2 regions of the Rhodococcus sp. NPDC003348 genome follow, and region 2 is predicted to be linked to the other one. Evidence: riboswitches for the same ligand, from Rfam matches in the RefSeq annotation. Region 2 holds a riboswitch; the other holds the start of a gene.
The links. A riboswitch is a leader RNA that binds a small molecule or an ion and turns the genes downstream of it on or off. The one in region 2 is predicted to bind thiamine pyrophosphate.

Region 1 (15,400 bases), on a different contig from region 2:
CATCGTCTCGGAGATCTTCCCGGTCTTCTCGCGCAAGCCGATCTTCGGTTACAGCGGCCTGGTGTACGCCACCCTCGGCATCGCGGCCCTGTCCATCGCGGTGTGGGCGCACCACATGTACGCCACCGGCGCCATCCTGCTGCCGTTCTTCTCGTTCATGACGTTCCTGATCGCGGTCCCGACCGGCGTGAAGTTCTTCAACTGGATCGGCACAATGTGGAAGGGGCAGCTGACATTCGAATCGCCGATGCTGTTCTCCGTCGGCTTCATCGTCACGTTCCTCTTCGGTGGACTCTCGGGCGTCCTGCTCGCCAGCCCGCCGATCGACTTCCACGTCAGTGACACGTACTTCGTCATCGCGCACTTCCACTACGTGCTCTTCGGCACCATCGTGTTCGCCACCTACGCCGGCATCTACTTCTGGTTCCCGAAGATGACCGGACGGATGATGGACGAGCGCCTCGCGAAGTGGCACTTCTGGCTGACGTTCCTCGGCTTCCACACCACCTTCCTGGTGCAGCACTGGCTCGGCAACGAGGGCATGCCGCGTCGCTACGCCGACTACCTGCCCTCCGATGGCTTCACCACGCTGAACACGGTCTCCACGATCGGCGCGTTCGTCCTCGGGGCCTCGACGCTGCCGTTCCTGTGGAACGTCTTCAAGAGCTACCGCTACGGCGAGGTCGTCACCGTCGACGACCCGTGGGGCTACGGCAACTCGCTCGAGTGGGCCACCACCTGCCCGCCGCCGCGGCACAACTTCACCGAGCTGCCCCGGATCCGCTCCGAACGCCCGGCGTTCGAGCTGCACTACCCGCACATGGTCGAGCGGATGCGCGCCGAGGCGCACGTCGGCCCCGGCCACAAGCACGCCACCGCGGTCCTGGAGGACGCGCACTAGGCGTCGCACACGCGTGACCACGAGGCCCCGCCCGAGATTCGGGCGGGGCCTTTGGTTTGCCACGCGAGCACGATTGGCACAATGAATGGCGATACCCGTGGCTGCGCCCGCGGGATGGAGGGAGATTCTCGGTGGGTTCGGATGCCTCGATGAAGTCGGGGACCACGGTTCTGGTCACGGTGACGGGTAAGGACCGGCCCGGTGTCACCTCGGTGCTGCTGGCCGCGCTGTCGCGCCACCAGGTCAGCCTGCTCGACGTCGAGCAGGTGGTCATCCGTGGACGGTTGACGCTCGGTGTGCTCGTCGAGTGCCCGGCGGACCCGGAGGCGCTGCAGGAGGCGCTCGAGGACGCCATGGCCACGGTCGGAATGGCCGTGGACGTCGAGATCGGCGCCGACGCCGGGGATCGTGTCGCGCCGTCGACGCATGCCGTCGTGGTGCTCGGCAGCCCGGTCACCGCCCGCTCCTTCAGTCACATCGCGCGGGAACTGGCCAAGCAGGGCGCCAACATCGACTCCATTCGTGGCGTCGCCGACTACCCGGTGACCGGCCTCGAACTGATGGTCACCGCGGCCGACACCAGCGGCGAGACGGACGGACGGCTGCGCACCGGGCTCTCCGAGCTGGCGATGGTCGAGTCCGTCGACATCGCCGTGGAACGGGCCGGGCTCGCGCGCCGGGCCAAGCGGCTCATCGTGTTCGACGTCGACTCCACCCTCGTGCAGGGCGAGGTCATCGAGATGCTCGCCGCCCACGCCGGCGTCGAGGACAAGGTCCGCGAGGTCACCGAGTCCGCGATGCGCGGCGAGATCGACTTCACCGAATCCCTGCACCAGCGGGTGGCGACCCTCGCGGGTCTCGACGCGTCGGTGATCGACGAGGTCGGCCGGGCGCTGGAGCTGACCCCCGGCGCCCGCACCACGATCCGGACGCTGCGCCGCCTCGGATTCCACTGCGGCGTCGTGTCCGGTGGATTCCGTCAGGTGATCGAAGGTCTCGCGCACGAGCTCGAACTGGACTTCGTCGAGGCCAACACCCTCGAGATCGTCGACGGCAAGCTCACCGGACGGGTTGTCGGCGACGTGGTCGACCGGGCCGCGAAGGCCGTCGCGCTGCGCAAGTTCGCCGCCCAGGTCGGTGTGCCGCTGGAACAGACCGTGGCAGTCGGAGACGGCGCCAACGACATCGACATGCTCAATGCCGCCGGTCTCGGTGTCGCGTTCAACGCCAAGCCCGCGCTGCGCGAGGTCGCCGACACCGCGCTCTCGCACCCGTTCCTCGACGCGGTGCTGTTCGTGCTCGGTGTGACCCGCGACGAGGTCGAGGCAGCCGACGCCGTCGACGGGCTGGTGCGCCGAGTGCCGCTCTGATGGTGCCCGAACTCGACGCCCATTTCGCGGCCCGGCACGCGGTCCTCGCGGCGGGTTACGGGCACCGGCCCGACCCGGACGATCCGGCGCAGGTGCTGGCGATGCCGCTGGTGCTGCACATCCCGAAGGTCGACCCGCCCGCTCGGAGTGCGCTGCTGGAGGCGGCGGCCGCCGCGACCGCAGCGCTGTGCCTCGACGAGCGCGTCGGGGTCGGACCGGACGGTGAGGCGGGGCCGTGGCGGCGCGACTACCTCGCCTGGACCGACGCCCGGATCCGGAAGGTGGCCCGTCGCGCGCGCGGTGCGCAGTGGTTGGCCGCGCAGGATGTCGACGGGGTGACCGTGGAGGTCGACGGTGCGCAGGCCCGGGCCTTCGTGCCAGGACCGGTCGGCGCCCTCGACACGCGGATCCGCAAACTGCAGATCGGGGGCACCGATCTCGACCACGACGACCCGGGCGACCCCGTCGCAGGCGTGCCGGTGCTGTGGTTGAACGCCGAACTCGGAATGACCGTCGGCAAGGCCGCCGCCCAGGTCGGGCACGCGGCGATGCTGCTGGCCGGTGCCATGAGCGCCCGGCAGGCGGCGGAATGGGCCGCGAACGGCTTCCGCTGCTCGGTCCGCGACGCCGACCCGCAGCGCTGGTCCGCGTTGGCCGCGGAGGTCGACGCCGGACGGGCAGTGGCGGTACGTGACGCCGGATTCACCGAGGTCGCACCCGGGTCGATGACGGTCATCGCCGTCCTCTGACCCGTCCGGCCGGGGAGCGGCGTCCTAGCCCTCGAACCTCCGGTCGACCGCCCCGGCGAAGTCGACCGTGCCCGGCAGTTCCCCGGCCGCGGTGAACGCGTCGGCGATCTCCTGCTCGGAGGCCACCACGGCATCGGTCAGTGGAATCGGCTGCTTGATCGACCGGGTCCAGGTGGTTCGCGACGCGTCGGGGCTGATCGAGGTGAGTTCGGCGTACTTCGCGGACCATTCGTCGAGGTTGTCCTGCGACCACGCGGTCGCCGCGGCGTAGCGGCCGAGGAAGTCGTCGACGGCCGCGGTCTTGCCCGGATCGTCGAGGGCGGCGCCGGACGCGGCCCAGAAGTTGTAGCCGTTGGCGGCCTGGTCGGCGGTCGCGATCACCCGCGCGCCGGATTCCTTCTCGGCGATCGCGGTGTACGGATCCCATGTCGCCCAGGCGTCCACGTCGCCCTTGGTCAGCGAGGTGTATCCGTCGGCGGGGGAGAGGAACACCGTCTCGACGTCGGTGCGGTCCAGACCCGCCTTCTGCAGCTGCAGCAGCAGGTTCGCGTGCGCCGAGCTGCCCTTGAACGTCGCGATCTTCTTGCCCTTCAGATCCGCCACCGACGTCGCCGGGGAATCCTTGCCGACCAGGATCGCGTCGCCCTCACCGGTCGCCTCGAGCGCTCCGACGATCTTGATGTCCGCCTTCGACGCGGCACCGAAGATCACCGGGGTGTTGCCGGTCTGGGCGAGGTCGATGCCGCCGGCGCTCGCGGCCTCGATCAGCGGCAGTCCCGCGGTGAACGAGGAGAACTCGATCTTGTAGGGCAGGTTCTCGAGCTGTCCCGACGCGCGCAGCAGAACCTCGATGGAGGTGGCCTTCTGGTCACCGACCTCGAGGGTGACGGTGGACAGGTCCACCGGTCCGGTCGCTGCCGCTTCGGTGGCGTCGCCGTCGGATCCGCCGCACGCGGTGAGTGCCAGCGCGGTGGCGGTGATCGCGGCCAGTCCGACGAGTCGTCGACGGCCGAAGGTGCTGAGTTTCATTGGGTGTGGTCCTGTTTCGGTGAGGAGCGGTCGGCGGTGGGAAACGGCGGCGGTGGAGTCGGGCTCAGGTGGGTACGCCGAGCAGTTCGAGCAGTCGGGCGGAGTACTCGGCGGTCTCGGCGGTGGCGCGTCTGCGCGGGCGGGGCAGGGCGATCGGCACCTCGTGGGCGATGCGGCCGCCGTCCAGAATCAGGGCCCGGTCGGCCAGTGCCACCGCCTCGGTCACGTCGTGGGTCACGAGGAGGACGCCGAATCCGTGCTCGGTGAACAGGCCGAGCAACAGGTCGTGCACCGAGAGCCGGGTCAGCGCGTCCAACGCACCGAACGGCTCGTCGAGCAGCAGCAGCGTCGGTTCCGCGACCAGCGCCCGGGCCAGGGCTGCTCGCTGCGCCTCGCCGCCGGACAGCGTCAACGGCCACGCGTCCCGGCGATGCCCGAGACCGACCTCGCCGAGCACCCGGGCCGCCCGGTCACGGCGTCCCGGACCACGGCGGGGGTCGGGCAGGCCGAGTTCGACGTTCGTGGTCACGTCGAGCCACGGGACCAGCCGGGGTTCCTGGAAGACGACGGTGGGGTATCCGTCGGTGGTGACCTGCCCCTCGTGGTCGCCGGACAGGCCTGCCAGGGCCCGCAGCAGAGTCGACTTGCCCGATCCGCTGCGTCCGAGCAGGGCGACGATCTCGCCGCGGCGGATCTCGAGGTCGATCCCGTCGAGTACGGGCCGGCCACCGAAGTTCTTCCGCAGACCGGTGACTCGGGCGGCCGGAGCCGTGGACACCGGTGAGGCGGTGATGGTGTCTGTCATGACGTGGTCCTCCTCAGGCCGCGGCGGGCTGCCAGCGCAGCGCCCGCCGCTCCAGCCCGCGTACCAGTGCATCCGTGACCAGCCCGAGCAGTCCGTACACGAGCAGTCCGAAGATGACGATGTCGGTGCGCAGGAACTCGCGCGCGTTGTTCACGATGTACCCGAGACCCTTGCCGGCGTTGATCTGCTCGGCGACGATCAGCGAGAGCCATGCCACGCCGAGGCTCTGACGCAACCCGACCAGGATGTGCGGCAGCGCACCGGGGATCACCAACCGGCGCAGCCGCTCGGTCCGGCTCAGCCGCAACACCTGGCCGAGTTCGAGGAGCTTCGGGTCCAGCTGGCGGATCCCGGCAAAGGTGTTGAGGTACAGGGGAAATGCAACGCCGAGCGCGATGAGGAAGACCTTGGGTTCCTCCCCGATGCCGAACCAGATGATGAACAGCGGGATCAGGCCGAACAGCGGTACGGTTCGTAGCATCTGCAACGGCGGATCCACGATGTACTCGCCGATCCGGCCGATACCGGCGACGACGCCGAAGCCGACGCCAAGCACGGCGCCGAGCGCGAACCCGATCAGGACCCGCTGCCCGGACACGAGCAGGGCGTCGGTCAGCGCGCCGGAACGAAAGACCTCGACGCCGGCCTCGAGGATCACCGACGGCGCGGGCAACACCCGCTCGGACAGCAGTCCGGTCCGGCTGCCGATCTGCCAGACGAGCAGCAGCGTGAGCGGTGCAAGCGCCCGCAGCAGACCGTGGCGGCGGTGGTGCGCCTGCGACCCGGCGGACGGCGCAACCGGCGCCTCTGCGGCAGTGGTCACGGACAACGGAACCCCCTCTGATGGCCCCGCACACGGCGGGTCAGGGCGTCATGGTGCGCGGGCGGGCCGACGTCGGGAAGGTTTGGAATCAGCGCGAGCGATACCGTCGCGCAGCCGGGTCGGCTCGGGGTGGGCAGGCGGGTCGGCTCGGGTTGGGCAGCCGGGTCGGCTCGATGGGCGCAGCCGGGTCGGCGTTCTTGTGGGGCAGGGGGCGGCTTGGACTGCGCCGTGACGACGGCCTAGTGTGAGCGTCGTCCATCCAGCACGGGAGCCCTGGCGTCGTAGGGCTGAGAGGGAGCACGGCTGCTCCGACCGTCACACCTGATCCGGGTCATTCCGGCGTAGGGAGCAGTGCGATGTCCGTCGTACCGACACGTCCGTCACCGGGGTCGGCTCAGGCCGAGCCGTCCTTCACCCTGGACGAATCACCAACCCGCACCCTGGGATTCGGCGCGCAGGTCGGCCTGTGGGGCAATCTCGGAATCTCCCTGCTGCTGCCGGTCGCTGCGACGTTCGCGGTGCTGCAGGGACAGTCGCTGCTCGCCACGCTGCTCGCGGTGGTCGTCGGTGCGCTGATCGGGTCGGCGTTGCTCGGGCTGTGTGCGGCTGCCGGCGCCTCGGTCGGCGCCCCCGCGATGGTGATGATGCGCGGCTTGCTCGGTACCCGGCTCTCCGCGCTGCCGACGGTGCTGAACCTGGTGCAGTGTGTCGGTTGGGCGACCTTCGAGGTGTTCGTGATCGCGGAGACCGCGGCCCGGCTGACCGGGTGGCAGCGGTGGCCGTTCGTGCTGCTCGGCGGTGTGCTGGCGACGGTGATGGCGCTGTACCCGCTGCGGGTGGTCAAGATCCTGGCCCGGTATGCGGTCTGGGCGGCGCTCGCGTCCACGGTGTACCTGCTGGTGAACGTGCTGATGAAGGATCTGCCGTCGCTGACCGAGGGCAGCTTCGCCGGGTTCTGGACCAGCGTCGACCTGGTGATCGCGATGCCGATCTCCTGGGTTCCGTTGGCAGCCGACTACGCCCGGCACTCGCGGTCCCCACGGGCGGCGTTCCTCGGCGCCACTGTCGGCTACGGCGGCGCCACGGTCGCCTTCTTCGCGCTCGGCGTCCTGGCGTTCGTCGCGTTCGGGCTCGAACCCGGCTTCGAGGTGATCGGCAGCCTGCTGGTCCTGCCGCTGGCGGGGGTTGCGCTGCTGATCCTGCTCGTCGACGAGGTCGACGAGGCGTTCGCGAACATCTACTCCACCGCGATCAGTGCGCAGAACCTGCGACCGAACCTGGACCGCCGATTCCTCGTGATCGGGGTCGGCGTGGTCGCGACACTGCTCGCGCTGACGGTCGACGCGTACAGCTACGAGCCGTTCCTGTTCCTGATCGGTGCCGTGTTCGTGCCGCTGACCGGAACCTTCCTGGCGTCGTTCTACCTGCTCCGGCGCGGCCACTGGGACGTGTCGGCCCAGTCGCCCACCCGCTGGGTGATGTTGGTGCCGTGGGTCGCCGGGTTCGTCGTCTACCAGCTGGTGACGCCGACCTACTTCACCGGCTTCGGTGCCGGCTGGACGCGCTGGTGGACGAATCTGCAGTCGTCGCTGGGGATCCCGGCCTCCGGCTGGTCCGCGTCGCTCGCCGCGTTGGTGGTCGCCGCCGGGCTGGCGTTGCTGCTCGGCCTGATCGACAAGCGAAAGGTGGTGCGGGCGTGACTCTCTCGTCCCGACTGCAGGAGAAGGGGCGGGCGCTGCTCGCGGAGCAGCTCGCCCACCCCACGGTCGTGGGGATCGCGCGCGGCGACCTGGATCCGGCACTGTTCCGCGGCTGGCTCGAGCAGGACTACCTGTACCTGCTCGACTACACCCGGGTGTTCGCGCGCCTGGCGTGGCAGGCCCCCGACGGGCACCTCGGCTATCTGGTGGACCTGGCGCACTCGACGCTGCACGAGGAGTTGAGTCTGCACCGAGAGCTGTCCGAGCCGTTCGGTGCGGACTTCGGCACCGCGGTCAAGAGCCCGCAGTGCGCGGCGTACACCGAGTTCCTGCTCGAGTCGGCCGCGGACTACGGGCGTGGGCTGGCGGCGCTGCTGCCGTGCATGTGGGGGTACTCGCAGCTGGGCCTTGCCCTCGCGCAGGACCCGCCCGCCGATCCCCGCTACCGCCGCTGGGTGGACACCTACGCGGATCCGGGATTCGCGGCGCTCGCCGACCGGTGTGCGGAGATGCTGGACGAGGCGGCGCCGGACGCGGCGGTCGCGGAGGAGGCGTTCATGACGGCGATGCGGCACGAGCTCGCGTTCTGGGACGCGCGGTGAGTACGACGGCGCAGGCCCTGCTGTTGGGCGAGGCGCAGCGGTGGCAGCGGTCGGCGGAGCACCCGTTCGTGCTCGCCACCGCGGACGGCACCCTGCCGGAGGCGGCCTTCGACCGCTGGTTGCTCGAGGACCACGCCTTCGTCGTCGAGTTCCGGCGGTTCCTCGGCGGGGTGCTCAGCCTCGCCCCCGACGAGCGTTCCCGGGACGTCATCGCGGGCGGAATCGCCGCTCTGACTTCGGAGCTCGACCTGTTTCGTGCGGAGCTCGAGCGGCGAGGTCTGGATCGACACGGGCACCGGCCGAGCGACGGGTGCATCGCATACACCTCGTTCATGCTGGCGAGCCTGCACGACGGCTACGACGTCGCGTCCGCCGTGCTGTACGGGATCGAGAAGGCCTACCTGGACGCCTGGACGACCGTGCGGCAACGTGCCGCCGACGCCGAGTCGCGGTACCGCGAGTTCATCGACAACTGGAGCGCGGCGCCGTTCGCCACGTACGTCGAGGACCTGGGGGCGTTGCTCGGGGAGGGAGAACCCACCGACGCGCAGCGCACCGCGTTCGGGCGGGTCGCGGTGTTCGAGGAGCAGTTCTGGGACGCGCTGGTGTGACCCCGCGACACGCGCTTCTGATCCCGTTTCACTCCCGCAACACCGGTGCGGGAAGATGACTGCCGTGTCCGAACCTGATCCCGATCTGCTCATCGACTTCGACGACGTCCTGATCCGCCGTGGCGGCGTGACCCTGGTGGGTCCGGTGACCTGGAAGGTGGAGCTCGACGAGAGGTGGGTCGTGCTCGGCCCGAACGGTGCGGGCAAGACCTCGTTGCTGCGCATCGCCGCAGGCGAGGTCCACCCGACGTCGGGCAATGCGAATCTGCTCGGCGAGACACTCGGACGGGTCGACGTCAACGAACTCAAGCCCCGGATCGGGTTGTCGTCCTCGGCGCTCGCACACCGGGTGCCCGCCGACGAACTGGTCAAGGACCTCGTCGTCTCCGCCGGCTACGCCGTCCTCGGCCGCTGGCGTGAGCGATACGAGGCGATGGACACCGACCGTGCGGTGGAGATCCTCGAGAGCATCGGCGCCGAGCACCTGTCCGATCGCACCTACGGCACCCTCTCCGAGGGCGAGCGCAAGCGGGTGCTGATCGCCCGGGCACTGATGACCGACCCCGAACTGCTGCTGCTGGACGAGCCCGCCGCCGGCCTCGACCTCGGTGGCCGCGAGGAACTCGTCGCCCGCCTCGGTGACCTGGCCGCGGACCCGGATGCGCCGGCGACCGTGCTGATCACCCACCACGTGGAGGAGATCCCGCCGGGCTTCACGCACGCCCTGCTCCTGAAGGAGGGTGAGGTGGTCGCGCAGGGTCTGATCGACGACGTCATCACCGCCGAGAACCTGACCACCGCGTTCAGCCAATCCATCGCCCTCGACCGCGTCGACGGCCGGTTCTTCGCCCGCCGCAGCCGCCTGCCCGGCCAGCACCGCCGCTGACCCCACCCCCTTCCCATGTCGGGGAGGGGCTGACGGTGGAGGGTGGTTCGCGGGGCGTAAGTTGCGTCACATGGCTTCGAACGAACTGCATCCCGACGTCTCGGTGAAGGACGCCTCTACCGTCATCCTGGTGCGCGACGGCGCGTCCGGTCCGGAGGTGTTCCTGCTGCGCCGCGTGGCCGGCATGGCCTTCGCAGGCGGGATGACGGTGTTCCCCGGCGGCGGCGTCGACCCGCAGGACGCGACCGCGGACGTCGCGTGGGCCGGGCCCCCGGTGTCGTGGTGGGCCGAGCGGTTCGGGGTCGACGAGGCGCGGGCGAAGGCGTTGGTCTGCGCGGCGGTGCGGGAGACGTTCGAGGAGTGCGGGGTCCTGCTCGCCGGCCCGACCGCGGACACGGTCGTCGCCGACACCGCCGGCTACGCGCAGGCGCGCAAGCAGCTCGAGGCGCGGGAGTTCTCGTTCAGCGAGTTCCTCTCCCGGGAGGGCCTGGTGCTGCGCGCGGATCTGCTTCGCCCGTGGGCGAACTGGATCACCCCGGTCGGTGAGCACCGCCGCTACGACACCCGCTTCTTCGTCGCCGCCGCGCCGACGGGACAGACCGCGGACGGCGAGACGTCGGAGGCCGCCGAGGTCGCGTGGCAGACGCCCGAGGAAGCGATCGCCGATTGGCGGACAGGCAGGACGATGCTGCTGCCGCCGACGTGGACGCAGCTCCGGTCGATCGCCGAGTTCGGGTCGGTGGATGCGGTTCTCGCGGCCGAACCGGAGATCCCGCGGATCCTGCCGACGCTCTACCAGGAGGAAGGTCAGCTGCGGGTGCGCTTCCCGGGGCAGGACCCCTACTACGCCGCCGGAGTCCATCCCTGGAGCAACCGGTAGCGCCGTCGGATTGGGTTCGGAGCAAGCGGTAGCGCCGTCGGATTGGGTTCGGAGCAAGCGGTAGCGCCGTCGGATGGGGTTCGGAGCGAGCGGTGGCGCCGCCGGGATTCGGTTCAGGCGCAGGCGGTAGCCTTCCGCTCATGGCTGAGTTCGTAACCCTCGAAGTTTCCGACGGCATCGGCACCATCCGACTGGCCCGTCCCCCGATGAACGCCCTGAATCGTCAGCTGCAGGAGGAGCTGCGGGCGGCGGCACGTGAGGCCACCGTAAACGACGAGGTCAAGGCCGTCATCGTGTACGGCGGCGAGAAGGTGTTCGCGGCCGGCGCGGACATCAAGGAGATGGCGGAGATGACCTATGCCGACATGGCTCCGATCGCCGGTGAACTGCAGTCGGCGCTCGGCGCGATCGCCGACATCCCGAAGCCGACGGTCGCCGCGATCACCGGCTACGCGCTCGGCGGCGGACTCGAGATCGCGCTCGGCGCGGATCGGCGGATCGCCGGCGACAACGCCAAGGTCGGTGTCCCCGAGGTGCTGCTCGGCGTCATCCCCGGCGGCGGCGGCACCCAGCGCCTGGCTCGGCTGATCGGCCCGGCCAAGGCGAAGGACATGGTGTTCACCGGCCGTTTCGTCGGCGCCGAGGAGGCGCTGCAGATCGGCCTGATCGACGAGATGGTCGCCCCCGACGAGGTGTACAACGCCGCCCGTACGTGGGCGTCGCAGTTCGTGGGGGGCGCCTCCCGTGCGCTGGCCGCCGCGAAGGCGTCCATCGACCAGGGGCTGGACACCGATCTGAACACCGGCCTGAAGATCGAGGCCGCCCAGTTCGCCGCCCTGTTCGCGACCGAGGACCGGACCATCGGCATGGCCTCGTTCATCGAGAACGGCCCCGGCAAGGCGAAGTTCGTCGGCAAGTGACGCCGGTGTCCCGGGCGGTGCGTGGCGTGCCGCCCGGGGCCCGGGAATTTGAAAAACTAGAACTTGTTCATTGCTTACTGCAGGGTAGGCTCTCCTCCATGACTGCAAGCCCGAACAACGGCGTCGACCCGGCGCCGAACCCGCACGCCACGGCCGAAGAGGTCGAGGCGGCGCTCAAGGACACCAAGCTGGCCCAGGTCCTCTACCACGACTGGGAGGCCGAGACCTACGACGAGAAGTGGTCCATCTCGTACGACGAGCGCTGTATCGAATACGCCCGCGGGCGTTTCGACGCGGTCGCGGGGGACCAGCCGCTGCCGTACGAGCGGGCGCTCGAACTGGGCTGTGGCACCGGCTTCTTCCTGCTCAACCTGATGCAGGGCGGCGTCGCGAAGACCGGGTCGGTCACCGACCTGTCGCCGGGCATGGTCAAGGTCGCGCTGCGCAACGCCGAGGGCCTGGGCCTGCCGGTCGACGGCCGGGTGGCCGACGCGGAGCGGATCCCTTACGACGACAACACCTTCGACCTCGTCGTCGGGCACGCCGTCCTGCACCACATTCCGGACGTCGAGCAGTCGCTGCGCGAGGTCATCCGGGTGCTCAAGCCCGGCGGGCGCTTCGTGTTCGCCGGTGAGCCGACCACGGTCGGCGACTTCTACGCCCGCTGGCTCAGCCGTGCCACCTGGTACGTGACCACGAACGTCACGAAGCTGGGTCCGCTGCAGGGCTGGCGTCGCCCGCAGGCCGAACTCGACGAGTCCTCCCGTGCCGCAGCGCTCGAGGCGGTCGTCGACATCCACACCTTCGACCCGGACGACCTCGAGAAGATGGCGCGTTCCGCCGGGGCGGTGCAGGTGCACGCAGCCACCGAGGAGTTCACGGCCGCGATGCTCGGATGGCCTGTGCGCACCTTCGAGGCCGCGGTGCCCGAGGGGAAGCTCGGCTGGAACTGGGCCAAGTTCGCGTTCGGTGGCTTCAAGGCCCTGAGCTGGGTGGACGAGAAGATCATGAAGCGCGTCGTCCCTCGCGGCTTCTTCTACAACGCGATGATCACCGGCGTGAAGCCGGGCGAGAAGGAGTCCTGACTCACCGGTGGGATACGACTTCACCACCTCGGATGTCCGGTATCTGAGCGCCGCCGCCGCCGACCTCGCCGAGGTGGATCGTCTGGAGTTCTCGCCGCGTACGCACCTGGCCGACATCGGCCGGGTGCGTACGCGTTTCGGGGACCGGGCCGGTGCGCTCGTCGAGACGGTGCTGCTGCGACGTCGCGCCGAGGGCAAGCTCGCCGGACACGACTGGCTGCTCACCGACGACGCGTTGCAGCAGGCCACACCGACGGTGGTCGCGGGCCGGCGGGCGCTGCGGCTCGCCGGCCGGGACGTGCACGACGTCACCTGTTCCATCGGGGCGGAACTGTCCGCGCTCGTCGGGATCGCGGGCGTGGTGCTCGGCAGCGATCTCGACCCCGTCCGCCTCGCGATGGCGGCGTGGAACGTGCCCGGAGCCACCGTGATCCGCGCGGACGCGCTGGCGCCGTGCAGTCGTGGCACGGTCGTGCTTGCCGACCCCGCCCGGCGGTCCGGGGGCAAACGCAGGCACGACCCGGCCGCGCTGATGCCGCCGCTGCCGGACCTGCTGGACGTGTACTCCGGACGTGACATCGCGGTCAAGTGTGCACCCGGCCTGGACTACGACCAGCTGGGCTGGGACGGCGAGGTGGAGATCGTCTCCCTGTCCGGCGGGGTGCGTGAGGCATGCCTGTGGTCGCCGGGTCTGGCGGGCGCCGGGGTGCACCGGCGTGCGACGGTCCTCGCCGCCGACGGCACCGGCTGGGAGATCACCGACGCCGAACCGGACGAGATCCCGGAAAGGGAGCCGGGGGAGTGGATCGTCGACCCGGACGGTGCCGTGGTGCGGGCCGGGCTGGTACGGCACTACGCCGCCCGGCACGGGCTCTGGCAGCTCGACCCGCGGATCGCCTACCTCACCGGCGACACGGTTCCGACGGGGGTGCGCGGCTTCCGGATTCTGGCGCAGCTCAAGTACTCCGAGAAGGCGCTGCGTCAGGAACTGACCCGCATGGACTGCGGTGTCGCGGAGATCCTGGTCCGCGGTGTCGACGTCGACCCGGCGGTGCTGCGGCCCAAGCTCAAACTGAAGGGCGGCCGCTCGCTGAGCGTCGTGCTCACGCGGATCGGCCGCACGCCCACGGCGTTCGTCTGCGAGCCCGGCGCCCGCGCGTAACTCTCCCTGCGGGCGGGTGCCGGCGAAGCGGTGTCAGGCGGCGCGGGTGGTCGCGACGAGCTCGAGGCCCTCGCGGTACCGATCCAGCACGACCTCCACGAGCAGTGGATGGTCGCCGATCACGCCGGCGCGCAGCGCATCCGGGGCCACCGCGTCCGTCGCAGTGTCGATGCGGTCCGTGAGCAGCCCGGGTGCCAGGAACCAGGGGGCGACGACGATGCGCCGCGCACCGTCCGCCCGCAGTCGTGAGACCGCCTGCGACAGCGACGGATCGGTGGTCGCGAAGCATGCCCGCGCACCGGACCACGACGTGCCCGCGAGCAGCCGTGGCGCGATTGCGGCGGTGCGGTCGTTGGCCTCGGCGCGGGACGAGCCGACCGCGGCGAGCACCACCCCGACCTGCGGGTCGTCGAGCGCGACGCCGGCAGTGCGCACACGGTCCCGGACCGCGCCGACGAGGCGGTCGTCGTCGCCGAGGACGTCGGCCTGCACCAGATCCAGGCCGCGGTGCCGCGCCCGCGCGGCCGCGAGCAGTCCCGGCAGGTCCACGCGGGCGTGGAAGGCGTTGCCCAGCAACAACGGCACGACCACGGCCGACGAATGGCCCTCCGCGGCGACGGTGTCGACGACCTGGTCCACCGACGGGGCGGACAGGTCGAGGAAGCAGAGCCGGACGTCGAGATCCGGCCGGGCGCCCCTGACCGCCGCCACGGCCGCCGCGACGGACCGCGCCGAGCGCGGGTCGCGGCTGCCGTGGGCGACGAGGATCATCGGCGGCACCGCCGCGGCGATCAGGGGCGGTGTCACCGAGCTAGACCCGCTCGCCCAGTTCGACGGCGGCGATCGCGTCGCCGACCAGCCCGGCAGCGAGGGTGTTGCCACCGGCCGGGTCGATCAGCAGGAAACTCCCGGTGTGCCGGTTCACGCGGTAGTCGTCCGCGACGATCGGCTCCGCGACGCGCACCGAGATCTTGCCGATCTCGTTGAGCTGCAACGATGCCGGGCTCGGCTCCGTGGTCAGCTCCTGCTCGTCGAACCGCTCGACAATGGCGCCGACGATGGCCTGCGTGGTGCGGGTGCCGTGTTTGAGCAGCAGCCGGGCACCGGGGTGCAGCGGCTTCTCGGCCAGCCAGCACACGGTCGCCTCGAACTCGCCCAGCGGCTCCGGGGCGTCCTGCGGCGAGGCGATGGTGTCGCCGCGGGAGATGTCGACCTCGTCCTCGAGCACCAGCGTGACGCTGCGGCCCGCGTGCGCGGCGGCGAGCTCCCCGTCCGCGGTGTCGACCCGCGCGACGGTGGTGCGGATGCCGGACGGCAGCACCACGACCTCGTCACCCGGGCGGACCTCGCCCGCGGCGACCTGGCCTGCGTACCCGCGGTAGTCGGGGAACTCGGCGGTGCGCGGCCGGATCACGTACTGCACCGGGAAGCGCAGGCCCACACGGTGCGGCTCGGAATCGACCGGAACCGACTCGAGGTGCTCGATCAGCGTCGGACCGTCGTAGTACGGGGTGTTCTCCGAGCGCACGGCCACGTTGTCGCCGTGCAGCGCGGAGACCGGGATCTCCACGACGTCCTCGTCCGCCCAGCCCAGCGACGAGGTCAGCTCGTTGAACTCGCGGGAGATGTCCGCGAACACCGTCGCCGGATCCTCGACGAGGTCGATCTTGTTGACGGCCAGCACCAGCTTCGGCACACCGAGCAACGCGAGGACGGCCGCGTGCTTGCGGGTCTGCGAGATCACACCCTTGCGGGCGTCGACGAGCAGAACCACCAGCTGCGCGGTCGAGGCGCCCGAGACGGTGTTGCGGGTGTACTGGACGTGACCGGGGGTGTCCGCCAGCACGAAGCTGCGCTTCGGGGTGGCGAAGTACCGG
Region 2 (15,400 bases):
CTCGTCGAGGCGGTCGGACCCCAGGGCGTCGACGGTGGCCGCCGACGCCATCACCTTGCCGTCGGCCCCAGCCTGCATCACTCGCGCGGCGACGTTGACGTCCACGCCGAGCCAGTCGGCACCGACCTGCCTGGGCATGCCCGTGTGCACGCCCACCCGCATCCGGGGCCGGTGGCCGTGACACTCGACCGTCGCGAGTGCGGCGCGGGCCTCGAACACCGCCTCGAGCGCGCCATCCGGTCGGGCGAAGACGGCCATCATGCCGTCGCCCATCCGTTTGACGACGTGGCCGCCGTGGTCGGCGACCGGTGGTTCGATCGCCCGCGCGACCGCGCGGAGCAGCTCGACCGTCGCCTCGTCGCCGGCGGCGAGCGCGAAGTCCGAGTAGCCGACCAGATCGGTGAACACGAGCGTCATCGCGCGGGTGCCGCGGCCGCGGCCGGTGCGTTCGAGCAGCGCCTGCCACACCTGCAGCGCGCCGAGGCCGACCTCCCGGGAGACCCCGGGGTGATCGTCGAGGAGTCGGTCGGCGACCCGGGCGACGGCCCGCGCCCCGCCCGGTCCGGCGGTGGAGAGCGGGTCCCCGAACCCCGGATCGCCGGGCAGCGCCCGGCGCACCCGGCGGACTGCGTCCACCGCGGCGGGCGCCCTGTCGACCGCCAACGCCCAGGCCAGGGCCGACGCGACGCGGCCGCGGCCGTCACCGCCCTCGGGTTGCTCGGTCATCGACGAAGTGTAACCACCGGTCACACACATGCGCCTGTGAGTCCTTTTGGCGCGCGTGGGGGCCAAAAGGACTCACAGGCACGAAGTGCCTACGCGTCGCGGCGGTTGACGACGAACAGGGCCGCCCCGAACACGACCGCGACGAACGCGGTGAAGTACACCAGGCTGCCCCACGGACCCCAATGCCAGTCGATGCCCTGATCGGAGCCGAGGAAGTGGTTGGCATTCGCGAACGGCAGGAACGGCTGGATCTCCCGGCCCACCTTGCCGAACAGGCCGAACAGCGACTCGATCAGCAGCGGCCACAACAGCAGCAGGGTGATCGCGCCGGCCGACTGCCGCACCAGCGACCCGACCGCGACGGCGAGCACGACGCACAGCAGCGCGTAGATCGGCACGCCGTAGATCGCACGCCAGGCGTCGGATCCGGAGAGCTTCAGGAGGGCACCGGCCTCGCTGCCCGCGGTGGTCTTGGCGATCGCGTAGGCGCCGAAGGTCAGCACGAACGTCAGCACGGCACCGAAGATCCCGATCAGCCCGGCCTTGGTGATCAGCACGGTGTCGCGCTTCGGCACCGCCTGGAAGGTGGTCCGGATGATCCCGAACCGGTACTCGCTGGTCACCGCCAGCGCCGCCAGGATCATCAGGACGAGCACGCCGAATCCGGTCACGCCGCCGACCGCGTCGGCCAGCGTGGGCAGGAACGGGTCCATGCCCGGATTCTCGCCGTTCGCGAGCTGGTCGTTGTACGCGGTCAGGCTCACTTTCGCGGTCAGGCCGATCACCGCGGCCAGGCCGAGCCCGAGCGCGATGATCGCGACGGTGCACCACAACGGCGACTTCGTCGAGGTGAGCTTGATGCGTTCCGCTGCCACGACACCCATCAGAGCGCCCCTCCCATCACGTCGGCCTGGTACTGCACGTCGTCGCCGGTCATCTTCATGAACGCGTCCTCGAGCGAGCCACGCTGCGCGGACAGCTCGTGCAGGACGATGCCCTGTCCACCGGCGATCTGCCCGACCGTGTCGGTGGTGGCGCCACGAACGATCAGCACCGCGGCCCCGTTCTCCCCGACGCCGTCCGACTGCACGGCCAGACCCTGTGCGACCAGCGCGGACTTCAGTGCGTCGAGCTGCGGGCTGCGCACCCGCACCGACGACTCGGAGGACCGGTCGACGAACTCGTGGACCGGCGAGTCGGAGACGAGTCGGCCGCGACCGATCACGACGAGATGTTCCGCGGTCAGCGCCATCTCGGACAGCAGATGGCTGGACACGAGGACGGTGCGCCCCTCCGCGGCCAGCTGCTGCATGAACTTGCGGATCCAGACGATGCCCTCCGGGTCGAGACCGTTGACCGGCTCGTCGAAGAGCAGCACCTTCGGGTCACCGAGCAGCGCACCCGCCAGCCCGAGCCGCTGCGCCATGCCGAGCGAGAACCCGCCGGCCTTCTTGCCCGCGACCTCGGTCAGGCCGACCAGCCGCAGCACCTCGTCGACGCGCGAGCCCGGGATCCCGTTGGATGCGGCCATCCACTGCAGGTGCGCTTTCGCGGACCTGTTGGGGTGCACCCACTTGGCGTCCAGCAGGGCACCGACGGTGCGCAGCGGCTGCTTCAGGTCGTGGTACGGCTTGCCGTCGATCAGCGCGACACCGGCGGTGGGCCGATCCAGACCGAGGATCATCCGCATGGTTGTCGACTTTCCTGCGCCGTTCGGGCCCAGGAAGCCGGTGACGATTCCGGGACGCACGGTGAAGGTCAGGTCGTCGACCGCCCTCACGTCCCCGAATGTCTTCGTCAATCCCCTCACTTCAATCATGCCCGCCAGCATTCCGGAAAAACCCGGCGCGCACATCCTCCACAGGTCGCGCGTCGTGTCGTCCTCAGGGATGACACGGCGGTACCGCGCCGGGGCCGCGACGTCGTCGCGACACGGCGCGCGTCGGGGATGTCAGGGTCGGACCTGACCGTTCCCGCTCACCGGATCGGGGATGGTCGGGAACCGGTCGGCAGGCATCTCGCCCTCGTCGTACACCGTCTGCGGCGGACCGATGATCAACGGATCCGGGGTCCCGACGACCCGCGGGTCCTTGCCTGCGTAGTCGAACTTCGACAGCACCCAGCGCATCGCCTCGAGCCGCGCCCGCTTCTTGTCGTTGGACTTGACGATCGTCCACGGCGCGTGCGGAGTGTCGGTGTAGAACAGCATGTTCTCCTTGGCCTCGGTGTAGGCGTCCCACTTGTCGAGGCTCGCCAGGTCGGTCGGCGAGAGCTTCCACTGCTTGACCGGGTCGGTGCTCCGGGCCACGAACCGCGCGTGCTGTTCCTCCCGCCCGACCGAGAACCAGAACTTGACCAGACGAATGCCCGATTGCACCAGCATGCGTTCGAATTCCGGTGCCGATCGGGTGAATTCGAGGTACTCGGTGGGCGTGCAGTAGCCCATGACCCGTTCCACGCCGGCCCGGTTGTACCAGGACCGGTCCATCAGCACGATCTCGCCGCCGGCGGGCAGGTGTGCCACGTACCGCTGGAAGTACCACTGGGTCCGCTCGCGTTCGGTGGGCTTCTCGAGCGCCATCACGCGGGCACCACGGGGGTTGAGGTGTTCGGTGAACCGTTTGATCGCGCCACCCTTGCCCGCCGCGTCCCGGCCCTCGAAGATGATGACGATCTTCTCGTCGTTCTCCTTGACCCATGCCTGCAGCTTGAGCATCTCGATCTGCAGGGCACGTTTGCGGAACTCGTACTGCCGCCGCGTCATCTTCTTGTCGTACGGGTAGCCGTGCCGCCACGGCGCGTCGGGGCCCTCTTCGGGCCGGGCGCGACCGGACTTGCGCAGCAGCTCGCCGATCTCGTCGATCTCCGGGGTGACGTCGATGGTTTCGGGTGCGGCCAGCTCGAAGTTCCCGTCGGCTCGTTGCCCGTCAGGATGTGCGTGACCGGATTGCTGCTCGTTCACGTTGTCGAGACTACCGCCGCGCGACCCGTCCGGCAGGCCGCGCGGCGGACGAAAATCCTATAGTTCGGGTGACGACGCCTGCGCCCAGAACCGCTTCGGGATCCGGCCGGCCCGCCGCGCCTGGTACCCGGCGGTGACGGCCGACGCCATCGCGGACGCCATCAGGGCCGGATCCTTGGCACGGGTGACCGCGGTCGCCAGCAGCACTGCGTCGCAGCCGAGTTCCATCGCACGGGTCGCGTCGCTGGCGGTGCCGATGCCGGCGTCGAGGATCACCGGCACCCCCGCCGCCTCGACGATCATCTCGATGTTGTGCGGGTTGCAGATGCCCAGCCCGGTGCCGATCGGTGCGCCCAGCGGCATCACCGCCGCACAACCGACGTCCTCGAGCCGCTTCGCCAGCACCGGGTCGTCGGTCGTGTACGGCAGCACCGTGAAGCCGTCGTCTACGAGTTGCTCTGCGGCACTGACCAGTTCGATGGCATCGGGCAGCAGGGTACGGTCGTCGGCGATCACCTCGAGCTTGACCCAGTCGGTTTCCAGAGCCTCCCGGGCCAGCTGCGCGGTCAGCACCGCCTCCGCCGCACCACGACAACCGGCGGTGTTCGGCAGCGGCGCGATGTCCAACCGACGCAACAGGTCGAGCACGCCGGTGCCACCGGCGGCATCGACCCGGCGCATGGCGACGGTGGTCAGTTCGGTACCGGACGCGACGAGCGCCTCCTCGAGCACCGTCAGGTTCGCGGCACCGCCGGTCCCCATGATCAGCCGGGACCCGAAGGTGCGACCGGCGATCGTCAGCTGGTCACCCACCCTGCACCGCCGTGAGGATCTCGATCTCCCAACCCTTTTCGACCACGCGGTCCCACGTGGCGCGCGGGACGACGGCACCGTCCACCGCGACCGCGATGCCCTTCTCGGGCAGGCCGAGACGGGCGAGAAGCTGCGCCACCGTCGTCGGTTCGGACAGCTGGTGGTCCTCGCCGTTGACGGTGATCCCGATGTTCACCATGTCTGTCATCGATTCCTCATTCGTGCGTCGAAACCAGTGTGCCGAAGCGTTCCGGGCGACAGGACGTCGCCTCCGGCAGCGGCGTGCCGTTCAGTTCGGCGACCACCGCGTCCGCGGACAGCGGGGTCAGCAGGATGCCGTTGCGGCCGTGCCCGGCGGCGAGCACCACCCGGTCGGTGACCCGGCCCAGGATCGGCAGGTTGTCGGGACTCATCGGGCGCAGACCCGCGGCAGTCTCGTGCAGTTCGTACTCGCCGATGCTGGGCATCAGGGCCTGCGCGTCGGCGATCAGGTCCCGGACCCCGGCCACGGTCACGGCGGTGTCGTCACCGGACTCGTGCTGGGTGGCGCCGACGACCAGTCCGTCGCCGCGGGGTACCAGGTACACCGGCCTGCCGTGGACGCTGGCGCGGATCGTCCGGCTCGGCGCGGGCGCCACGCCGGGCCGATACCGCAGCCGCAACACCTCCCCCTTGACCGGTCGCACCGGCAGCCCCGGCCACAGCCGCGCCGCGGCCGTGCCTGCGGCGAGTACCACCTGATCGGCGGGCAGCGCGTCCACGTCCGCGACGGCCTCGGCCACGAACGTCACCCCGGCGGCCGCACACGCGGACCGCAGCGCCCGCACCAGCGCGCGGTTGTCGACGGCGAACTCCGCGGCGGCGAGCAGCGCCAGCCTGATCGTCGGGGCGAGGGACGGTTCCGCTTCCCGGATCTGCGCGCGGGTCAACAGGTCCAGCCGGTAGCCGCGCCCGTCGAGCCACTCGGCGACGGTGCGCAGGTCCGTCGCGTCGGCGGCGTCCAGCGCGACGGTCATCGAACTCTGCGAGGTGAACAGCGTCTCGCCCGTCGCCCGTTCGAGTTCGGCCCCGAACCCCGGCCACCGGTCCAGGGACGCGGCCCCGGCGGCGAGCACCTCGTCCTCGCCGGGCCAGCCCTCGGACAGCGGGGCGAGCATGCCGCCCGCCACCCACGAGGCCCCCGACCCGACGGCCGGGTCGTGCAGGGTCACCGCCCACCCGGACCGGGCCGCGCGCCACGCGATCGACAGTCCGATCACGCCGCCACCGACCACCGCGACGGTTCCGTTCACCACTCCACCTCACTCCCTGCGCCGGCATGATCCGGGTCAGGTCTGACGGTCGGGGCTCGCGAGCCCCCTCTCAGCCCCGCGTTCGCCGGGACTCCCGTGTCACTTTCGTTCACCCAGAGACTACCGTTGGCCCCGTGCCCACCTCGCAAGCCGGTCATCACCCGACACCGCGCGAACGCCTCGCCACCGCGCGCCTGTACCTGTGCACCGACGCCCGACGGGAGCGCGGCGACCTGGCGAAGTTCGCCGACGCCGTCCTGTCCGGCGGTGTCGACATCATCCAGCTCCGTGACAAGGGCTCGGCAGGCGAACGCGAGTTCGGCCGGATCGAGGCCCGCGAGGAGCTGGCGGCGCTCGCCGAACTGGCGGCCGCGTGCCGACGACACGGTGCACTGCTCGCCGTCAACGACCGCGCCGACCTCGCGTTGGCGTCCGGGGCCGACGTGCTGCACCTCGGGCAGGGCGACCTGCCGGTGCACTATGCGCGCGAGATCGTGGGGCCGGACGTGGTGATCGGCCGCTCGACCGGCAGTCGCGCGCAGGCGCAGCTCGCCGCGATCGAGGAAGGTGTCGACTACTTCGCCACCGGTCCGGTGTGGGCGACCCCGACCAAGCCCGGCCGCAGCGCCTCCGGTCTCGAGCTGGTCCGCCAGGTCGCCGAGTCGGATCCGACGATGCCGTGGTTCGCGATCGGCGGCATCGACGAGGAGCGCCTGCCCGAAGTCCTGAACGCGGGCGCCACCCGGGTCGCCGTGGTGCGGGCGATCACCGAGGCCCGCGATCCGCAGGCCGCGGCCCGCTCCCTCGCCGACGCCCTCGACCGCAACGCCGCCGCCGCCCGCTGACCCCGTTCCCCCCTCGCCAGCTGTTCCCTAATGTCACATTGGCTCACTTGGCGATACCCAATGTGACATTAGGGAACCTCGGCGAGGGTGGGCGAAGCGGTCAGTCCAACCAGGACAGCACGGTGGAGGGCGAGAAGCGCAGCACCGTCTCCGGCAGCCTGTCACGCAGGCCGCGGTCGGCGGTGACGACGGCGGTCAGTTCACCCGCGACGCCGGTCAGGGTGGTCGCCCCGCCCGGGCCGGTCGCGAGGAGTGCGAGGGTGTCGTCGCCGCTGCCCGACGCGACGTGCACCGGAACCCGCACGTCCGCCTCGGCGACGGCCGCGGCCTGACCTTCGAGCACCGCCTCGACCCGCGGCAGCCAACCGAACCCGCCGTCCGGGAGCTCGATCGTCCGCGGCAGGGTTGCCGCGATGCCGGCGAGTAGCCGCCCGGTCGCGCCTGCGCGGTCCCGCCACCAGCCGTCGGGACGCGACCCGACGACGTTGGCGGTGTCGAGGAGCAATCGCACCGGGGCGGCCCGCAATCCCGGCCAGCTCGCCTCGAAGCCCGGGTGCAGCGGCAGGTCCGTCACCTGATCCTCGGGCACCCAGCGCAGTTCGGTGCTCTCCCCGTTCGGCACGGTGTCCAGTGTGAACTCGGCGTCCGCGATCACCGTCGTGTACGTCCAGTCCCCGCCGGCGGCGCGGGCGGTGACTCGTTCCGCCCGCACCCGGAGGTGGGCGGAGTCGATCCCGGCCTCCTCCTCGGCTTCCCGAACCGCGGCGTGGGTGGTGGTCTCGTGCGAGTCCCTGGCTCCGCCGGGCAGGGCCCATGTTCCGCCCTGATGGCTCCACGCGGCCCGGTGTTGGAGCAGCACGGCCGACCCGCCGCCGGGCATCGGGGCACGCAGCAGCAGACCGGCAGCGCCGTACCGTCCCCAGTAGCGGCTGCCGTCTCCGCTCTTCGCCCAGCCGTCCCCGTCACCGCGCATCGACTTCGCTCACCTACCCCGTGTACTCGGATCACCTCGTACCAGGCCGACGGGCCGGGTACGAGACGCATCATGCGCCTTCGGAACCGCGCGCCTCGAACTTAGCCAGTCGATCGAGCCGAAGCACGGTTACTGCTTATATGCTGCCCTCTGTCCGGCGATCGAGCCAGGTGCGAAGGGATGCGCGGTGGTTGTACGGGTGGCCCCCTCCACGCAGCCGCGTGGCGCCGGGCCGGACGGCGATCCGGTCGGCCCGTCCGCGCGGCTGCGATCGCGGCTGCGCACCAGCCCTTCCCGGATCACGATGCTCGGCATCGGACTGGTCATCGCGGCGATGGTCTCCGGAACCGTGGCCGCGGCACAGGTCACGGACCGGCAGCGCACCCTCGACGCCCTGCAGTCGGAGGTCGAACCACTCGCCTTCGCGGCCCAGGACATCTACAGCTCGCTGTCCATCGCCGATGCCGCGGCGACGACGGCCTTCCTGTCCGGCGGCGTCGAGCCGATCGCCGTCCGCGACCGCTACACGCAGGCGATCACCGACGCGGGCGCCGACCTGGTCGACGCCGCCGCGGGGATCGACACCTCCGACACCGCCTCGCACGACCTGCTGGCGAAACTGTCGGTGGGGGTGCCCGTCTACACGGGTCTGATCGAGACGGCCCGCACCAACAACAGAGACGGTCATCCGGTGGGATCGGCGTACCTGAGCGAGGCGTCGACGATGATGCAGTCGACGCTGCTGCCGTTGGCACAGCAGTTGCATGCCGCACAGGCCGCGCGGGTCGTGCAGACCCAGGCCGAGTTCGCGACCCCGCCGTGGCTGTCGATCGCGTTGCTGATGGCAACCCTGGCCGCGCTGCTGCTGGCACACGTGCTCCTCGCCCGCCGGACCCGCCGACGCCTGAACGCGGGGCTGATCGTGGCGTCGCTGGCGGTCACCGCGTCACTGGGGTGGCTGGTGATCGCCGGGGTCGTCTCCGCGACGTCCACCGCCCGCGCGCTCGACCACGGCGCGCGGCCGCTGACCGAGCTGACCACCGCGCGGATCCTGGCGCAGCAGGCCCGCGCCGACGAGACGCTGGGACTGGTGCGCCGCGACTTCACCGGACGCTACAACAGCGACTTCGAAAGACACCTCGACGAGCTCGGGTCGACGCTCGACGGCGTCGCACGCGTCGGTCCGCAGGTCGGGTCCGACGAGGTCGCGGCCGCGGGCCGAGCCCGCTCGGCATGGGCGAGCGCGCACACCCGGTTGATGGCGCTGCTCGCCCGCGGCGACTGGCAGGCGGCCGTCACCGTCGCCGTCGCACCGGGTGGTGACGGCTCCGCCGCGCAGTACGCCGCCGCCGACACCCAGCTGACCGATGCGATCGGGGAGACACGGACGGAACTGCGACGGGGTGTCGACCGGGCGCTGTCGATGCTGACCGGCCTGGCGCCGGGCATCCTCGGGTTGGCCGCGGTGGCGGTCGCCGGTGTGGCGATCGGCCTGTGGCCCCGGCTGCGGGAGTACCAGTGACGCGCCGCCGGACTGCCACCCGCCGGTGGGGGGCGGTGCTGGTCGCCGTCGCCGCGGTGGTCTGTGGGTGCGCCACCACCGCCGAACCCGACTCGTCCGAGCCGTCGTCGACGTACCTCGAGCCGCCGCTGCCGTCGGGTGCGGCGATCGCCGCGTCGCCCACCTCGACCGCTCCCACCCCGGACTGCGGCGACCCGACCGCGAGCCTGCGCCCGGCACCGGCGGGCTCCACCGCGCCGACACCCGCTCTCGACCGGATCCGGGCGCGCGGCAGGCTGCTCGTCGGCCTGGACACCAGCAGCAACCTGTTCAGCTTCCGCAATCCCGCGACGGGCACCATCGAGGGCTTCGACGTGGACATCGCCCACGAAGTCGCCCGTGACCTGTTCGGCGACCCGGACCGGATCGAGTTCCGCATCCTCTCGTCGGCGGATCGTGTTGCGGCGCTCGACGACCGGACCGTCGATGTGGTCGTGAAGACGATGACCATCACATGTGAACGGCGGGCGAAGGTGGGGTTCTCGACCGTGTACTACGAAGCCGGGCAACGGGTCCTCGCGATGAAGGGGTCCGGCATCCGGGATGCGGCAGACCTCTCCGGCCGCCGGGTGTGCGCGGTCGCGGGCACGACGAACCTGCAGCGCATTCAGCAGGTGCAGCCGGAGGCGACGGTGTTGTCGGTGCCGAACTGGGGCGACTGCCTGGTGGTGTTGCAGCAGCGTCAGGTCGACGCGGTGACGTCCGACGATTCGATCCTCGCGGGCCTGGCCTCCCAGGACCCCAACCTCGAACTCGTCGGCCCCGCACTGAGTTCCGAGCCGTACGGGATCGGTGTCAACAAGTCGGACACCGATCTGGTGCGGCAGGTCAACGGGACCCTGGAGCGGATCCGCGGTGACGGGACGTGGCAGCGCATCCACAACCGCTGGCTGGGCACGATCGGTCCCGCTCCCGCACCTCCGACGCCGCACTACGAGGACTGAACGAGGCGATGAGCGAGACCCCCGACGAGGTGCCCCCCACTCGGGCCGCACGGCCCACCCAGGGAGCACGGCCCACGCAGGCGACGCCCGCGCCGGCCCCCGCCGCCACCCCCGGTGAGGAGGACACGTCGGGCCGGTCGGGCTCGGCGCGCAGCAGCAGGCGCAGCCGGTCCGGGCGGACCCGCACGAGCGCGCGTCGTCGGATCGGCGGCGGACTGGTCGAGGTCCCGTCCGTTGCGATGCCCGATCCTTCCACCGCGGTGATGACGGAACCCGTTGTCGCCGTGAACAAGAGGTTCTGCTGGAAGTGCGGCAAGCCGGTGGGACGCGGAGGACTCGACGACACCACGGGCACCTGCCCGGCCTGCCACGCCGGGTTCGACTTCTCGCCACGGCTGGCGGCCGGGGACATGGTGGCCGGCCAGTACGAGGTGCAGGGCTGCATCGCGCACGGCGGGCTGGGCTGGATCTACCTGGCCGTCGACCGCAACGTCAGCGACCGATGGGTGGTGCTCAAGGGCCTGCTGCATTCCGGGGATTCCGAGGCGCAGGCGGTTGCGCTGGCCGAACGGCAGTTCCTCGCCGAGGTCGAGAGTTCGAGAATCGTGAAGATCTACAACTTCGTCGAGCACCCGGAACCGGACGGCAGCAGCGTCGGCTTCATCGTGATGGAGTACGTCGGCGGACACTCCCTGCGCGACGCGCTCCGCGCCCGGCCGCGCCCCGAACGACTCCCCGTCGACCAGGCCATCGCGTACCTGCTCGAGGTGCTGCCCGCGTTGGACTACCTGCACTCGATCGGCTTGGCGTACAACGACCTCAAGCCGGAGAACATCATGATCACCGACGATCAGGTCAAGCTGATCGACCTCGGTGCGGTGGCAGGCCTCGAGGACTTCGGCTACCTGTACGGCACCCCCGGTTACCAGGCCCCGGAGATCCTCCGCACCGGCCCCACCGTCGCGACCGACATCTACACCGTCGGACGCACGCTGGCCGTGATGTGCCTGAACATGCCCTCGGAGAACGGGCACTACCGGGCGGGTATCCCGGCCCCGGCGGACGCACCACTGCTCGCCGAGCACGAGTCGCTGTACCGGTTCCTGTTGCGCGCCACCGACCCCGACCCCGACCGCCGGTTCGGCGGCGCCGCCGAGGCCGCGGGGCAACTGATCGGCGTGCTCCGCGAGGTGCTGGCCCAGCAGAGCGGGGAGGAACGCCCCGGCCTGTCGGAGGTGTTCAGCCCCGGACGCACCGTGTTCGGCACCGAGTGGGCGGTCCGGGGCACCGACGTCTACCTCGACGGGCGACAGCACGACGGCACCATTGAGGCGCGGGATGTCGTTGCCGCGCTGGCCGTTCCACTGATCGATCCGTCCGATCCCAGTGCCACGTTGATCGCCGCGACGGTGCACGCCGAACCGGCCCAGAGCCTCGACGCGATCCGCCGCGCCCGCGCGGGCGGCCTCGAACGGACCGCCGACGGCGGGCCCGGGTTCACCACGGAGATCGCGCTCGCCGAGACGAAGGCCCTCCTCGACCTCGGGGACGGGGAGTCCGCAGGCCGGGTCCTCGACACGGTCCCCGAGACGAAGAGCGGCAACTGGCGGGTCGACTGGTACCGCGGCATGGTGGCGTTGCTCGTCGGCGAGTACGAGGCCGCGATGACGTACTTCGACGTGACGCTGGCCGCGCTGCCCGGGGAGATCGCCCCGAAGCTGGCGCTGGCCGCGACCGCCGAACTGATCCTGCAGCACTGGCACACCGACGATCCCCACCAGTGGCGCACCTTCGCCGAGAAGTACTACGGCACGGTGTGGCGCACCGACCGGGGAGTGGTGAGCGCCGCATTCGGCCTGTCCCGGCAGCTCGCCGACCGGGGCGACATCGCCGGCGCGGTCGCCGCGCTGGACCAGATCCCGCCGACGTCGCGCCTCTACTCCACCGCCCGGATGACCGCGGCCCTGACCCGGCTGTCGGGGGCACCGATCGCAAGGCTGGACGAGGCGGCGCTGCGGGACGCCGCGGGTCGCGTGCAGGCGCTGCCGCCCGACGAGGGCCGAGCGCTGCAGATGCGTGCGGTGGTCCTGGGCACCGCCCTCGACTGGGTGCTGTCCGGCCATGTCGCCGACCGCGACCGCGGCCCCGTCCTCGGCGCCGAGTTCACCGAACGGGGCCTGCGCGCCGGAACCGAGACCGTGCTGCGCGCGTTGGCCCGCAACACGTCCAGCCGTGCGCACCGGAACACCCTCGTCGATCTCGCCAACCGGACCCGCCCCCGCACCTGGTGGTGAGCCGCGGCATCCCCGGAACGCCTAGCCGGCGAACTCCCGGGCGAAGCGGGCGATCGCGAGTTCCTCGTTGGTCGGCACGACGAGAACGGTGACCGCGGAGCCGTCGGTGGAGATGACGCGGGGTTCGTGGCTGCGCACGGCGTTGCGTGCGGGGTCGATCTCGATGCCGAGCCGGTGCAGGCCGGACAGCGCATCGGCCCGCACCTCGACGGCGTTCTCCCCCACACCCGCGGTGAAGGTGATCGCGTCGACGCCGCCGAGTGCGACCAGGTAGGCGCCGATGTACTTGCGCAGCCGATGGACGTAGACGTCGTAGGCCAGCGCCGCGGCGGCGTCGCCCTCGTCGATCAGGCGGCGCAGTTCCCGGAAGTCGTTGACGCCGCACAGCCCCTTGAGTCCGGACCGCCGGTTGAGCAGGTCGTCGATCTCGTCGACGTCGAGTCCGGCGCTGCGCCGCAGGTGCATCACGAGCCCGGGGTCGATGTCGCCGCTGCGGGTACCCATCACGAGCCCTTCGAGCGGGGTCAGTCCCATCGACGTGTCGACTGCCCGCCCGCCGGCGATGGCGGACGCCGACGCCCCGTTGCCCAGGTGCAGCACGATCTGGTTCAGCTCCGTCAGATCGCGTCCGAGCACCTCGGCGACCCGCGCGGACACCCACTCGTGGGAGGTGCCGTGAAAACCGTAGCGGCGCACACCGTGTGCCGCCGCGACGGCCGCGTCCACGGCGTAGGTGCGGGCCCGCGCGGGCAGGGTGTGGAAGAAGGCGGTGTCGAACACTGCGACGTGCGGCACGGACGGCAGGGCGAGCATCGCGCTCTCGATGCCGATGGCGTTCGCGGGGTTGTGCAACGGTGCGAGCGCCGAGAGCCGGGAGATCTCGGCGAGTACGTCGGGGGTGATGAGCGTGGGCCGGTAGAACACCTCGCCGCCATGCACCACCCTGTGCCCGACCGCCGCGATCCCCGCCGTGGCCAGATCCACGCCGTCCTCGGCGAACATGCCGAACGCCAACCGCAGACCGTGCGCGTGATCGGTGATCGGGCCACGGTGTTCACGGTCCGCGCCCCGGTAGCGGTGGGTGATCACACCGTCGGGCTCCCCGATCCGCTCGACCAACCCGGCCGCGAGCGCGTCCCCACTGTCCGGGTCGACGAGCTGGTACTTGATCGACGATGATCCCGAATTGACAACCAGTACCGACCCTTTCACGCGCTCTCCTCCCCCGTCGCGATGCCCTGCGCCTGGATGGCGGTGATTGCCACCGTGTTGACGATGTCCTGCACGAGCGCGCCCCGGGAGAGGTCGTTGACCGGCTTGTTCAGCCCCTGCAGCACCGGCCCGACGGCGACGGCGCCGGCGCTGCGCTGCACCGCCTTGTAGGTGTTGTTGCCGGTGTTCAGGTCCGGGAACACGAAGACCGTGGCCCGACCGGCGACCTGCGAGTCCGGCAGCTTCGTGGTGGCCACGCTCGGCTCCACGGCGGCGTCGTACTGAATCGGCCCCTCCACCAACAGGTCCGGACGTCGCTCCCGGACCAGCGCCGTGGCCATGCGGACCTTGTCCACCTCGACGCCGGCACCGGAGTCGCCGGTCGAGTAGGACAGCATCGCGATCCGGGGGTCGATGCCGAACCGCGCCGCCGTGCCCGCAGAGGAGATCGCGATGTCCGCGAGTTGCTCGGCCGTCGGATCGGGCACCACGGCGCAGTCACCGTAGGCGAGGACCCGATCCGCCAGGCACATCAGGAAGATGCTCGACACCGTCGACACCCCGGGTTCGGTCCTGATGATCTCGAACGCAGGGCGGATGGTGTGGGCGGTGGTGTGCACGGCGCCGGAGACCATGCCCTCGGCAATTCCGGTGTGCACCATCATCGTTCCGAAGTAGGAGACGTCGGTCATCACCTCCCGGGCGCGTTCGACGGTCATGCCTTTGTGTGCCCGCAGCCGCGCGTACTCGACCGCGAACCGCTCGGTGTACTCGCAGTCCGGCGGATTCAGGACCGCGGCGCCGTCGAGGTCGACACCGAGTTCGGCGGCCCGGCGGCGCACCAGCGCCTCGTCCCCGAGGATGGTCAGGTCCGCCACCTTGCGTTGCAGCAGCCGTCCGGCCGCGCGCAGGATCCGGTCGTCGTCCCCCTCGGGGAGCACGATGTGCCGTCGATCGGCGCGAGCGCGTTCGATCAGTTGGTACTCGAACATCTGTGGGGTGACCACCTCCGGACGTTCGACCTGCAGCCACGCCAGCAGGTCCGCGGAGTCCACGCGCCGCTCCATCAGACTCAGTGCGGTGTCCACCTTGCGCTGCGAGCCGACGGCGACCCGGCCACGGGTACGTGCCGCCGCGGACGCGGTGTCGAAGGTGCCCAGGTCGGTCGTCAGGATCGGCAGGCTCGGGCGCAGGCCGGCCATCAGCTTCGCGATCGCGGGGTGCGGCCGCAGTCCGCCGTTCATGATGATCCCGGCGATGGACGGGAATCCTTCCGCCTCATGGGCGTTGACCACCGCGAGCAGGACGTCGGACCGATCCGCCGGGGAGATCACCACCATGCCGTCGGTGAGCCGCTCGAGGATGTGCTCGGCGGTCATCCCCCCGACCATCACCTGCAGCGCCTCCCGTTGCAGCAGTTCGACGTCGCCGCTGTAGAGCTCCCCGTCGATGGCGTTCTGCAGTTCGGCCACCGTCGGCGCCACCAGCAGCGGGATCTCCGGCAGACTCCACACCGGTACGTGCATCGGAACCAACGCGACCACCACCGCATCGAGATCCTCCGGTTCGCACCGGTTCACCACGACACCCACCAGATGCGCATGCTGGGAACGCAACTCGGCGGCACAGATCTGCCCGAGCTGGTACACCTCGTCGGGGGTGCGGCCCGCCCCACGCAACGCCAGCAGCACCGGTGCGTCCAGGTTCACGGCGATCCGCGCGTTGAACTCGAGCTCGCTGGGGCTGGCGATGTCGGTGTAGTCGCTGCCGACGATCAC

Region 1: another riboswitch for thiamine pyrophosphate. It lies ahead of ACWDU4_RS04815 (purine-cytosine permease family protein); the one in region 2 lies ahead of thiO (glycine oxidase ThiO).

What each region holds. Positions count from the first base shown of each region.
Region 1 covers NZ_JBSFRT010000005.1:54,840-70,239, forward strand. The annotation lists gene ctaD (aa3-type cytochrome oxidase subunit I) at 1-901, shown strand, start outside; gene serB (phosphoserine phosphatase SerB) at 1,051-2,271, shown strand; gene ACWDU4_RS04795 (aminoacyl-tRNA hydrolase) at 2,271-3,020, shown strand; gene ACWDU4_RS04800 (ABC transporter substrate-binding protein) at 3,045-4,049, opposite strand; gene ACWDU4_RS04805 (ABC transporter ATP-binding protein) at 4,114-4,854, opposite strand; gene ACWDU4_RS04810 (ABC transporter permease) at 4,868-5,683, opposite strand; TPP riboswitch at 5,932-6,042, shown strand; gene ACWDU4_RS04815 (purine-cytosine permease family protein) at 6,034-7,377, shown strand; gene ACWDU4_RS04820 (TenA family protein) at 7,374-7,979, shown strand; gene ACWDU4_RS04825 (thiaminase II/PqqC family protein) at 7,976-8,590, shown strand; gene ACWDU4_RS04830 (ABC transporter ATP-binding protein) at 8,646-9,476, shown strand; gene ACWDU4_RS04835 (NUDIX hydrolase) at 9,547-10,356, shown strand; gene ACWDU4_RS04840 (enoyl-CoA hydratase/isomerase family protein) at 10,497-11,276, shown strand; gene ACWDU4_RS04845 (class I SAM-dependent methyltransferase) at 11,375-12,361, shown strand; gene ACWDU4_RS04850 (THUMP-like domain-containing protein) at 12,369-13,523, shown strand; gene ACWDU4_RS04855 (sirohydrochlorin chelatase) at 13,557-14,303, opposite strand; gene ACWDU4_RS04860 (sulfate adenylyltransferase subunit 1) at 14,335-15,400, opposite strand, start outside.
Region 2 covers NZ_JBSFRT010000058.1:11,448-26,847, reverse strand. The annotation lists gene ACWDU4_RS26050 (adenylate/guanylate cyclase domain-containing protein) at 1-726, opposite strand, end outside; gene ACWDU4_RS26045 (ABC transporter permease) at 816-1,610, opposite strand; gene ACWDU4_RS26040 (ABC transporter ATP-binding protein) at 1,610-2,545, opposite strand; gene ppk2 (polyphosphate kinase 2) at 2,678-3,625, opposite strand; gene thiG (thiazole synthase) at 3,746-4,501, opposite strand; gene thiS (sulfur carrier protein ThiS) at 4,494-4,709, opposite strand; gene thiO (glycine oxidase ThiO) at 4,717-5,793, opposite strand; TPP riboswitch at 5,790-5,901, opposite strand; gene thiE (thiamine phosphate synthase) at 5,928-6,638, shown strand; gene ACWDU4_RS26010 (NUDIX hydrolase) at 6,739-7,611, opposite strand; gene ACWDU4_RS26005 (hypothetical protein) at 7,811-9,133, shown strand; gene ACWDU4_RS26000 (glutamate ABC transporter substrate-binding protein) at 9,130-10,116, shown strand; gene ACWDU4_RS25995 (tetratricopeptide repeat protein) at 10,125-12,410, shown strand; gene ACWDU4_RS25990 (acetate kinase) at 12,432-13,622, opposite strand; gene pta (phosphate acetyltransferase) at 13,619-15,400, opposite strand, start outside.